Regions from separate parts of the Exiguobacterium sp. Helios genome, predicted to be linked through region 2. Evidence: a T-box and tRNA genes for the amino acid it is inferred to sense, from the RefSeq annotation. Region 2 holds a T-box; the other holds one or more tRNA genes.
What was found. The T-box of region 2 lies ahead of tyrS (tyrosine--tRNA ligase). A T-box ahead of a tRNA ligase gene usually reads a tRNA of that ligase, here a tRNA-Tyr.
Positions count from the first base shown of each region.

Region 1: it has a tRNA-Tyr gene. The T-box ahead of tyrS (tyrosine--tRNA ligase) is inferred to sense a tRNA for this amino acid. The anticodon was not compared.

Region 1 covers NZ_CP053557.1:939,644-944,044, forward strand. The annotation lists rRNA gene HNY42_RS04820 (23S ribosomal RNA) at 1-1,302, shown strand, start outside; rRNA gene rrf (5S ribosomal RNA) at 1,351-1,466, shown strand; tRNA gene HNY42_RS04830 (tRNA-Asn) at 1,473-1,547, shown strand; tRNA gene HNY42_RS04835 (tRNA-Ser) at 1,574-1,664, shown strand; tRNA gene HNY42_RS04840 (tRNA-Glu) at 1,686-1,760, shown strand; tRNA gene HNY42_RS04845 (tRNA-Met) at 1,772-1,845, shown strand; tRNA gene HNY42_RS04850 (tRNA-Asp) at 1,857-1,932, shown strand; tRNA gene HNY42_RS04855 (tRNA-Phe) at 1,940-2,015, shown strand; tRNA gene HNY42_RS04860 (tRNA-Tyr) at 2,043-2,126, shown strand; tRNA gene HNY42_RS04865 (tRNA-Trp) at 2,131-2,201, shown strand; tRNA gene HNY42_RS04870 (tRNA-His) at 2,215-2,287, shown strand; tRNA gene HNY42_RS04875 (tRNA-Gln) at 2,298-2,369, shown strand; tRNA gene HNY42_RS04880 (tRNA-Gly) at 2,378-2,452, shown strand; tRNA gene HNY42_RS04885 (tRNA-Cys) at 2,459-2,532, shown strand; tRNA gene HNY42_RS04890 (tRNA-Leu) at 2,568-2,648, shown strand; tRNA gene HNY42_RS04895 (tRNA-Gly) at 2,653-2,723, shown strand; tRNA gene HNY42_RS04900 (tRNA-Gly) at 2,764-2,834, shown strand; gene queG (tRNA epoxyqueuosine(34) reductase QueG) at 2,922-4,067, shown strand; gene HNY42_RS04910 (methylated-DNA--[protein]-cysteine S-methyltransferase) at 4,057-4,401, shown strand, end outside.
Region 2 covers NZ_CP053557.1:2,482,935-2,487,335, reverse strand. The annotation lists gene HNY42_RS12940 (transglycosylase domain-containing protein) at 1-1,442, opposite strand, end outside; T-box leader at 1,593-1,794, shown strand; gene tyrS (tyrosine--tRNA ligase) at 1,843-3,090, shown strand; gene HNY42_RS12930 (biotin transporter BioY) at 3,140-3,667, opposite strand; gene rpsD (30S ribosomal protein S4) at 3,783-4,382, opposite strand.

The DNA of each region.
Region 1 (4,401 bases), 1.5 Mb from region 2:
GAAAAGCCTCTAGTGAGGTGGAAGGTGCCAGTACCGTAAACCGACACAGGTAGGCGGGATGAGAATTCTAAGACGCGCGGGATAACTCTCGTTAAGGAACTCGGCAAAATGGTCCCGTAACTTCGGGAGAAGGGACGCTCTACATGAGTAGAGCCGCAGTGAATAGGCCCAAACGACTGTTTAGCAAAAACACAGGTCTCTGCTAAATCGCAAGATGACGTATAGGGGCTGACGCCTGCCCGGTGCTGGAAGGTTAAGGGGATGGGTTAGCGCAAGCGAAGCTTTGAACCGAAGCCCCAGTAAACGGCGGCCGTAACTATAACGGTCCTAAGGTAGCGAAATTCCTTGTCGGGTAAGTTCCGACCCGCACGAAAGGCGTAACGATTTGGGCACTGTCTCAACGAGAGACCCGGTGAAATCATAGTACCTGTGAAGATGCAGGTTACCCGCGACAGGACGGAAAGACCCCATGGAGCTTTACTACAGCCTGATATTGAGGCTTTGTGCATGATGTACAGGATAGGCGGGAGACGTCGAGACCGGAGCGCCAGCTTCGGAGGAGTCACCCTTGGGATACCGCCCTTCATGCATAGAGTCTCTAACTCGCAGCCGTCATCCGGCTGGAGGACCGTGTCAGGCGGGTAGTTTGACTGGGGCGGTCGCCTCCTAAACAGTAACGGAGGCGCCCAAAGGTTCCCTCAGAATGGTTGGAAATCATTCGTAGAGCGCAAAGGCAGAAGGGAGCTTGACTGCGAGACCTACAAGTCGAGCAGGGACGAAAGTCGGGCTTAGTGATCCGGTGGTTCCGCATGGAAGGGCCATCGCTCAACGGATAAAAGCTACCCTGGGGATAACAGGCTGATCTCCCCCAAGAGTCCACATCGACGGGGAGGTTTGGCACCTCGATGTCGGCTCATCGCATCCTGGGGCTGGAGTAGGTCCCAAGGGTTGGGCTGTTCGCCCATTAAAGCGGTACGCGAGCTGGGTTCAGAACGTCGTGAGACAGTTCGGTCCCTATCCGTCGTGGGCGCAGGAAATTTGAGGAGAGCTGTCCTTAGTACGAGAGGACCGGGATGGACGCACCGCTGGTGTACCAGTTGTTCCGCCAGGAGCATCGCTGGGTAGCTACGTGCGGACGGGATAAATGCTGAAAGCATCTAAGCATGAAGCCCCCTCCAAGATGAGATTTCCCTTTGAGTAATCAAGAAAGACCCCTCAGAGACGATGAGGTAGATAGGTCACGGGTGGAAGCATGGCGACATGCGGAGCTGAGTGATACTAATCGGTCGAGGCCTTGTTCTAGCAGATGATCTTGTTGATGACTTCAGTTTTGAGGGCGCGAGCCCGTCGTCTGGTGACGATAGCCAAGTGGTCACACCCGTTCCCATGCCGAACACGGAAGTTAAGCACTTGAACGCCGAAAGTAGTTGGGGGCTTCCCCCTGTGAGGATAGGACGCTGCCAGGCGATCGTTCCGCAATAGCTCAGTGGTAGAGCAACCGGCTGTTAACCGGTAGGTCGTAGGTTCAAATCCTACTTGCGGAGCCATTTATTACTTCTTCACCACATGCAATGGAGAGCTGTCCGAGTGGCCGAAGGAGCACGATTGGAAATCGTGTAGGCGTCATAAGCGTCTCAAGGGTTCGAATCCCTTGCTCTCCGCCATAACATTTTCAATTATAAAATGGCCCGTTGGTCAAGCGGTTAAGACACCGCCCTTTCACGGCGGTATCACGGGTTCGATTCCCGTACGGGTCACCATTTTTTATCATCGCGGGGTGGAGCAGTCTGGTAGCTCGTTGGGCTCATAACCCAAAGGTCGTCGGTTCAAATCCGGCCCCCGCAATTATTACATACGGTCCTGTGGTGTAGCGGTTAACATGCCTGCCTGTCACGCAGGAGATCGCGGGTTCGAATCCCGTCAGGACCGCCATTATTAAGGCTTTGTAGCTCAGTCGGTAGAGCAGAGGACTGAAAATCCTCGTGTCGGCGGTTCGATTCCGTCCAAAGCCACCATATGATTTTTAATGTTTTCCCATTTGTGGGGGGGTAGCGAAGTGGCTAAACGCGGCGGACTGTAAATCCGCTCCCTCGGGTTCGGCGGTTCGAATCCGCCCCCCCCCACCACTTTAGGGGCATAGTTTAGCGGTAGAACTACGGTCTCCAAAACCGTCAGCGCGGGTTCGATTCCTGCTGCCCCTGTTTTATTATTATGGCGATTGTGGCGAAGTGGTTAACGCACCGGATTGTGATTCCGGCATTCGTGGGTTCAATTCCCATCAGTCGCCCTTTTATTATTGGGCTGTGGCCAAGTGGTAAGGCACTGGATTTTGATTCCAGCATGCGAAGGTTCGATCCCTTCCAGCCCAGCTTTTTGTGCGGAAGTAGTTCAGTGGTAGAATACGACCTTGCCAAGGTCGGGGTCGCGGGTTCGAATCCCGTCTTCCGCTCCAATAAATGGCGCCATAGCCAAGTGGTAAGGCAGAGGACTGCAACTCCTCTATCGTCAGTTCGATTCTGACTGGCGCCTCCAATAATTCTTAATTGAATAGTTTTGCAAGAGATTGTGCCGGTGTGGCGGAACTGGTAGACGCGCACGACTCAAAATCGTGTTCCTTTGGAGTGTCGGTTCGATTCCGACCACCGGTATCTTGCGGGTGTAGTTTAGTGGTAAAACCTCAGCCTTCCAAGCTGATGATGAGGGTTCGATTCCCTTCACCCGCTTTTACCTTTGTACGATCTCATTTAAGATTCACCTGATTATGCGGGTGTAGTTTAGTGGTAAAACCTCAGCCTTCCAAGCTGATGATGAGGGTTCGATTCCCTTCACCCGCTTACCTGAAAAGAGCAACGTGTCGTTTTTAATTGACACTTTGCTCTTTTTGTTTAGCATGGAGATAAACAAGCGAAAGGAGAGATACGATGCAGGGGGAATTGTTGAAAAAAGAATTGCAGAGGTATGCCAAAGAAATTGGTATCGATGAATTCCGTATTACGACAGCGGATCCTTTTCTGGTGATGAAACAGCGTCTCATTCAACAACAAGAAAAAGGATATGCTTCCGGATTTGAAGAACCCGATCTTGAACGGCGGACGACACCAACGCTGTTACTGGATGATGCCGTCTCCATCATCGCAATCGCCGTCGCTTATCCAAGTAAGCTCAAGGATGCTCCGCGTGGAAAAGAAGGGGAACGGCGCGGAATCTTTGGACGTTCTTCTTGGGGACTGGACTACCATCAGGCTCTGAAGCAGCGATTGACATTGCTGGAAGAAAAAATTCAAGAACTGATCCCCGGAGCTCGATCACGTTCGATGGTCGACACGGGAGAACTGGTCGATCGTGCGGTCGCAGAACGGGCAGGGATCGGATTCAGCGGGAAAAACTGTTCCATCATTAGCGAGGAACATGGTTCTTATCTTTATTTAGGAGAATTGATTACAGATCAATATCTGCCTCCGGATGAGCCGGTCGAAGAGTTGTGCGGTTCCTGCAATAAATGTCTCGATGCTTGTCCAACGGATGCACTGATTGAACCGGGTGTCATCGATGCGAAACGTTGCATCTCGTTCATTACGCAAACGAAGACTCTGATTCCTGAACATTTCCGATATGCCCTCGGAAATCGTTTATACGGTTGTGATACCTGTCAGCAAGTTTGTCCATACAACCGGAAAAAACATGCCACACAACACAGCGAACTGCAACCTGATCCGGAACAGGTCAAACCGTTACTCATTCCGTTGCTTTCTCTTAGTAATCGTGAATTTAAAACACGGTTTGGTTCATTATCGGGTGCATGGCGTGGGAAAAAACCAATTCAACGTAACGCCGTCTGTGCGCTCGTACATTATCAAGACCGGACGGCACTCGAGGCTTTGCGAGTGATGGCTGAAACCGATCAGCGGGAAGATATGCGAGCCCTTGCCGTCTGGGCAATTGGTCGGATTGCCGGTCAAGAAGCAAAAGACTATATCCAAGGGCGTCTGTTGACTGATTCTGCGGAAGATGTTCAAGTGGAAGGGAATCGTTTGCTTGAGGAATGGGGGAGCGGGCATGCCGTATAAAAAATTGACCTATACGTTTGGTGAGTTGGTTATCGGGTGGGAAGAAGATGAAGTCGTCTATCTCGATTTTGGACATGACATGAATCGTCTGAAGCAATATCTTGACGAAGCTGCCTATTATGAGGCACCGTTGCCTGATTTTCTAGCCGATGCACTTGAAGCATATGAACGAGGACAGCCGGGCGCATTGGATGACGTTCCTTGCCGGCTAGAAGTGACCGTCTTCCAGCAGCGTGTCTTGGAAGCGTTGAGATTGATTCCGTTCGGCCAGACAGCAAGTTATGGACAACTGGCACGAATGATTGGTTCCGAAAAGGCGGCCCGTGCAGTCGGA
Region 2 (4,401 bases):
TACTCTTCGTCATTAATGGTCGATGCCGGTGTGATTAATCCATTTTCAATTCCGTTCGAATAAACAAGAATTGGTTTAGCAGTCGAACCGATTTGACGTTTCGCCTGGAAAGCACGGTTGAAGTCATCGGCTGTTCCATCCGTATAACGTCCACCAACAAATCCTAAAATCCGACCTGTTTCATTTTGAACCATGACAGCAGCGGTTTCTTCCGGATCTTTTTTCGTGACTGTCTTTTTCGTTTTTGGATTGACGACTTGTTTGTATTGCGGCGCACTCGGGAAGTTCGACGCATTTTTAGCCGGTGTTTGCATCGCTTCGTGAATCTTTTTATCCAGTGTCAAATGAATTTTATATCCACCTTGTCGCATCGCAATCAATGCCTGATCCCGATAATTGGCTTTGACTTCGGCAAGTTCAGAAGGTTTAACCTCATCTTCTTTGATCCCGTCCTGTTTCATGAAATAGCTTGTCATGATTTTAAGTGCTTCTTTTTCAGCTAAATCATAGACATACGGATACGTATCACGTGAACGTTTTGATGTTTTAGAAAAATCTTTTGTAATATCGTATTTTACAGCTTTCTCATATTGTGCTTTTGTAATGCTTTTCGCGACATACATTCGCTTTAAGACCGTTTTCATCCGGTTGGTACTCGGCGTCAAATCTTTTTTGACCACTCCACCTTGAAGGTAAGGTGTGTAGTAGTAAGGATTTTTTGGAATACCTGCGAGGAAAGCAGCTTGTGGTAACGTCAGTTTTTTGGCCGGTTTGTTAAACACACCACGTGACGCAGCTTCGATTCCGGCGATATTTCGTCCCAGTGAATTTCGACCAAACGAAACGACATTCAGATAAGCTTGCAGGATCTCATCTTTTGTCATCGCATTTTCGAGACGCAGAGCCAAAATGATTTCTTTGGCTTTCCGTTCAAACGAGACTTCATTCGTGAGGATTTGGTTTTTGATCAACTGTTGTGTCAACGTACTTCCGCCTGTCCGGGAAGACGAGTTCGTCACCTCTTGTAAGACGGCACGTAATGTAGCTTTTGGTACGACTCCATCATGCTCGTAAAAATCAACATCTTCTGTCGATAGGACAGCATCGAGCAGATAAGGAGAAATTTCCTTAATATTGACAGGTTGACGTTCTTCGTCCGTGGCAATGTTCGTCAGCTTTTCGCCACTTCCCCAATAAATCTCACTCGTAATGGCATAACTGTTTACTTGTTGTTTCATTTCTGTCAGTTTCGGTGCTTTTGTATCTTTGACAAGCGAAGCGAAATAACCGCCCGCTGCTCCGACAGAAAAACTTCCGACTAACAAGACCCCTATGATGAGGAATAAAATGATATTCCAAGATACGTCGTATGTGATATTCGACCAGTGCCGAACGGCTTTCGTCCGGGGATGATTCCAAAACTTGAACCAGTTCTCGCGCATAAATGATCTCCTTTACATCTTAAACTTGGGTGTAAATTAACATTAAATCACAGATAGACGTATTATACCATAACTGAAGTATTAGAAAATGGCTTGACAGTGGATTCTGCTTCAACGTATCATGGAAACATCTTAATCAAACGTATAGTAGAATCAGCTGTGATTGGAAAAAAGTAATGAACCGCTCCCTGTATCAGAGACCTAGTGGTGCTGCGAACTAGGACATAGCGCTTCATGAATTACGCTTCCAGGAGCTTCTTGAGAAATCAGGCGGTCTGCCCCGTTATCGGCAATCTAAGTGGCATGAGGTTCATGCAATTAGGGTGGTACCACGGAATATTCCGTCCCTTCGTTCAGACGAGGGGACGGTTTTTTTTAGACTATTTTAGGGGGAAGACAGATGACGTTACTGGAAGATTTAGAGTTTCGCGGATTGATCAGTCAAATGACGGACGAAGAAGGAATTAAAGAATTACTTGAAAGTCCGACGACACTATACACTGGATTTGATCCAACAGCAGATTCACTCCACATCGGACACTTATTGCCGATTCTTGTGTTAAAACGTTTCCAACAAGCGGGACACCATGCGATTGGATTAGTCGGAGGGGCAACGGGAATGATTGGTGATCCGAGTGGCCGCTCGACAGAACGTTCATTGAATACATCGGATATCGTCGAAGAATTCGCCAACCGGATTAAAGGACAATTGTCACGCTTTTTGCCGCTTGATGGCGAAAATCCCGTAACGATTGCAAACAATCTTGACTGGACAAAGGATTTGACAATAATTGATTTCTTGCGCGACATCGGGAAACATTTCCCGATCAGCTACATGTTGGCGAAAGACTCCGTTGACTCACGTCTGCAAAACGGAATCTCGTTCACGGAGTTCTCCTACATGTTGCTTCAATCGTTCGATTTCTTGAAGCTGTACGAAAATGAAGGATGTCGCCTGCAGGTCGGTGGAAGTGATCAGTGGGGAAACATCACGGCAGGAATGGAATTGATTCGCCGCGTCGGTCATGACCAAAAGGCTTTCGGAATCACAGTGCCGCTCGTTACGAAATCGGATGGTCAAAAATTCGGGAAAACGGCCGGTGGAGCAGTTTGGCTCGATGCTGATAAAACGACACCGTACGAGTTTTACCAGTTTTGGTTCAACGTCGATGACCTTGATGTCATCAAGTTCTTAAAATATTTTACGTTCCTGACACCTGACGAAATCAACGCCCTTCAACAGGAAGTCGAGACGGCACCTGAAAAACGAGTTGCACAACGCCGGTTGGCAGAAGAAATGACAGTTCTCGTTCATGGCGCAGAGGCACTCGAACAAGCGGAACGGATTACAAAAGCATTGTTCAGCGGTGAAATCAAATCGTTGAAAGCAGAAGATATTGCCGATGCCTTCAAAGGAATGCCACGTTTCGCACTGGGAGAGGCAACAAACCTGGTCGACATCCTTGTCGAAGCCCAAATCAGTCCGTCGAAGCGTCAAGCACGCGAAGATGTGACAAACGGTGCGATTTACATCAATGGGGACCGAGAACAGGAATTGACAAAAGAGATTACGAAACAAGATGCGATTGGTGATTTCACGATCATCCGTCGTGGGAAAAAGAAATACTTCGTGCTCGAGCACGCTTGAAGCGAATAAAAAACAACGCTGGCGATTTCGTCAGCGTTGTTTTTTTTGTTTAAGCGACACGGAACAGGCGAAGGGGAAGCAAACGGACGGCGATCGTTGTTGCGAGCAACGCTTTTAGGACATCACCGAGAATAAACGGAATGTTGATTGTCAGGGCATCGAGGAACGACAGATGCAAGACGGCCATCAAACCGAACGTGCCGAGCAGATAAACGAGTCCGAGTCCAAACACGAGCATCCCGATGAATAGCGGAATGAAACGGCGTGTCCTTTCAGCGACGAGACCGATGAAGAAACCGGCAATCGGGAACGCAATCAGATAACCGACGGTCGGACCGACGAATGGGGCAAGTCCTCCTTTTCCACCAAGTAAGGGAAGACCGGCAGCGGCAAGCAATAAGAAGATCAGGACAGCCAGTCCCCCGCGTTTGGCACCGAGAATGGCACTGACCGTCATGATGGCGAGCATTTGAAGCGTGATCGGTACCGGACCGACGAGTTGAAGTTGCGGCAGTAAACTGACCGCAGAAATGATGGCAGCACCTAAAGCGATAAATGTAAGATCTTTTGTTTTCATAAGATGACACGTCCTCTATGTTTTGTGTTAACCAATATAAAATAAAGGTTAACACAAAACATGAAAAAGGGAAACAAAAAAAGCACCCACCGGAGTGGATGCTTGAAACAACTGATTAACGTGAGTAGTACTCAACGACGAGTTGTTCTTGGATTTGATCGTTCAATTCAGAACGCTCTGGAAGACGGACGAACGTTCCTTCGAGCTTCTCAGCATCGAAAGTAACGAAGTCTTTAGTTGCTGGTGCAACTTCGAGTGCTTCTTTGATAACGACAAAGTTCTTTGATTTTTCGCGAACTGAGATCGTTTGACCTGGTTTCACGCGGAACGACGGGATGTCGACGCGAGCGCCATCAACTTGGATGTGACCGTGGTTGACGAGCTGACGAGCAGCACGGCGTGTACGAGCCATACCCATACGGTAAACAACGTTGTCAAGACGTGCTTCAAGTAAGAACATGAAGTTCTCACCGTGGATACCAGGCATTTTGCCAGCATCGTTGAAGATACGGTTGAATTGGCGTTCGTTTACTCCGTACATGTGACGAAGCGTTTGCTTCGCTTGAAGTTGGAGACCGTACTCAGACATTTTGCGACGGCTGTTACCGTGTTGTCCTGGAGCGTACGGACGTTTTGCGATTTCTTTTCCTGTTTCAGTAAGTGAGATACCGAGACGACGTGAAAGTTTCCAAGCTGGACCTGTATAGCGAGCCATAATAAGACTCCTCCTTAGT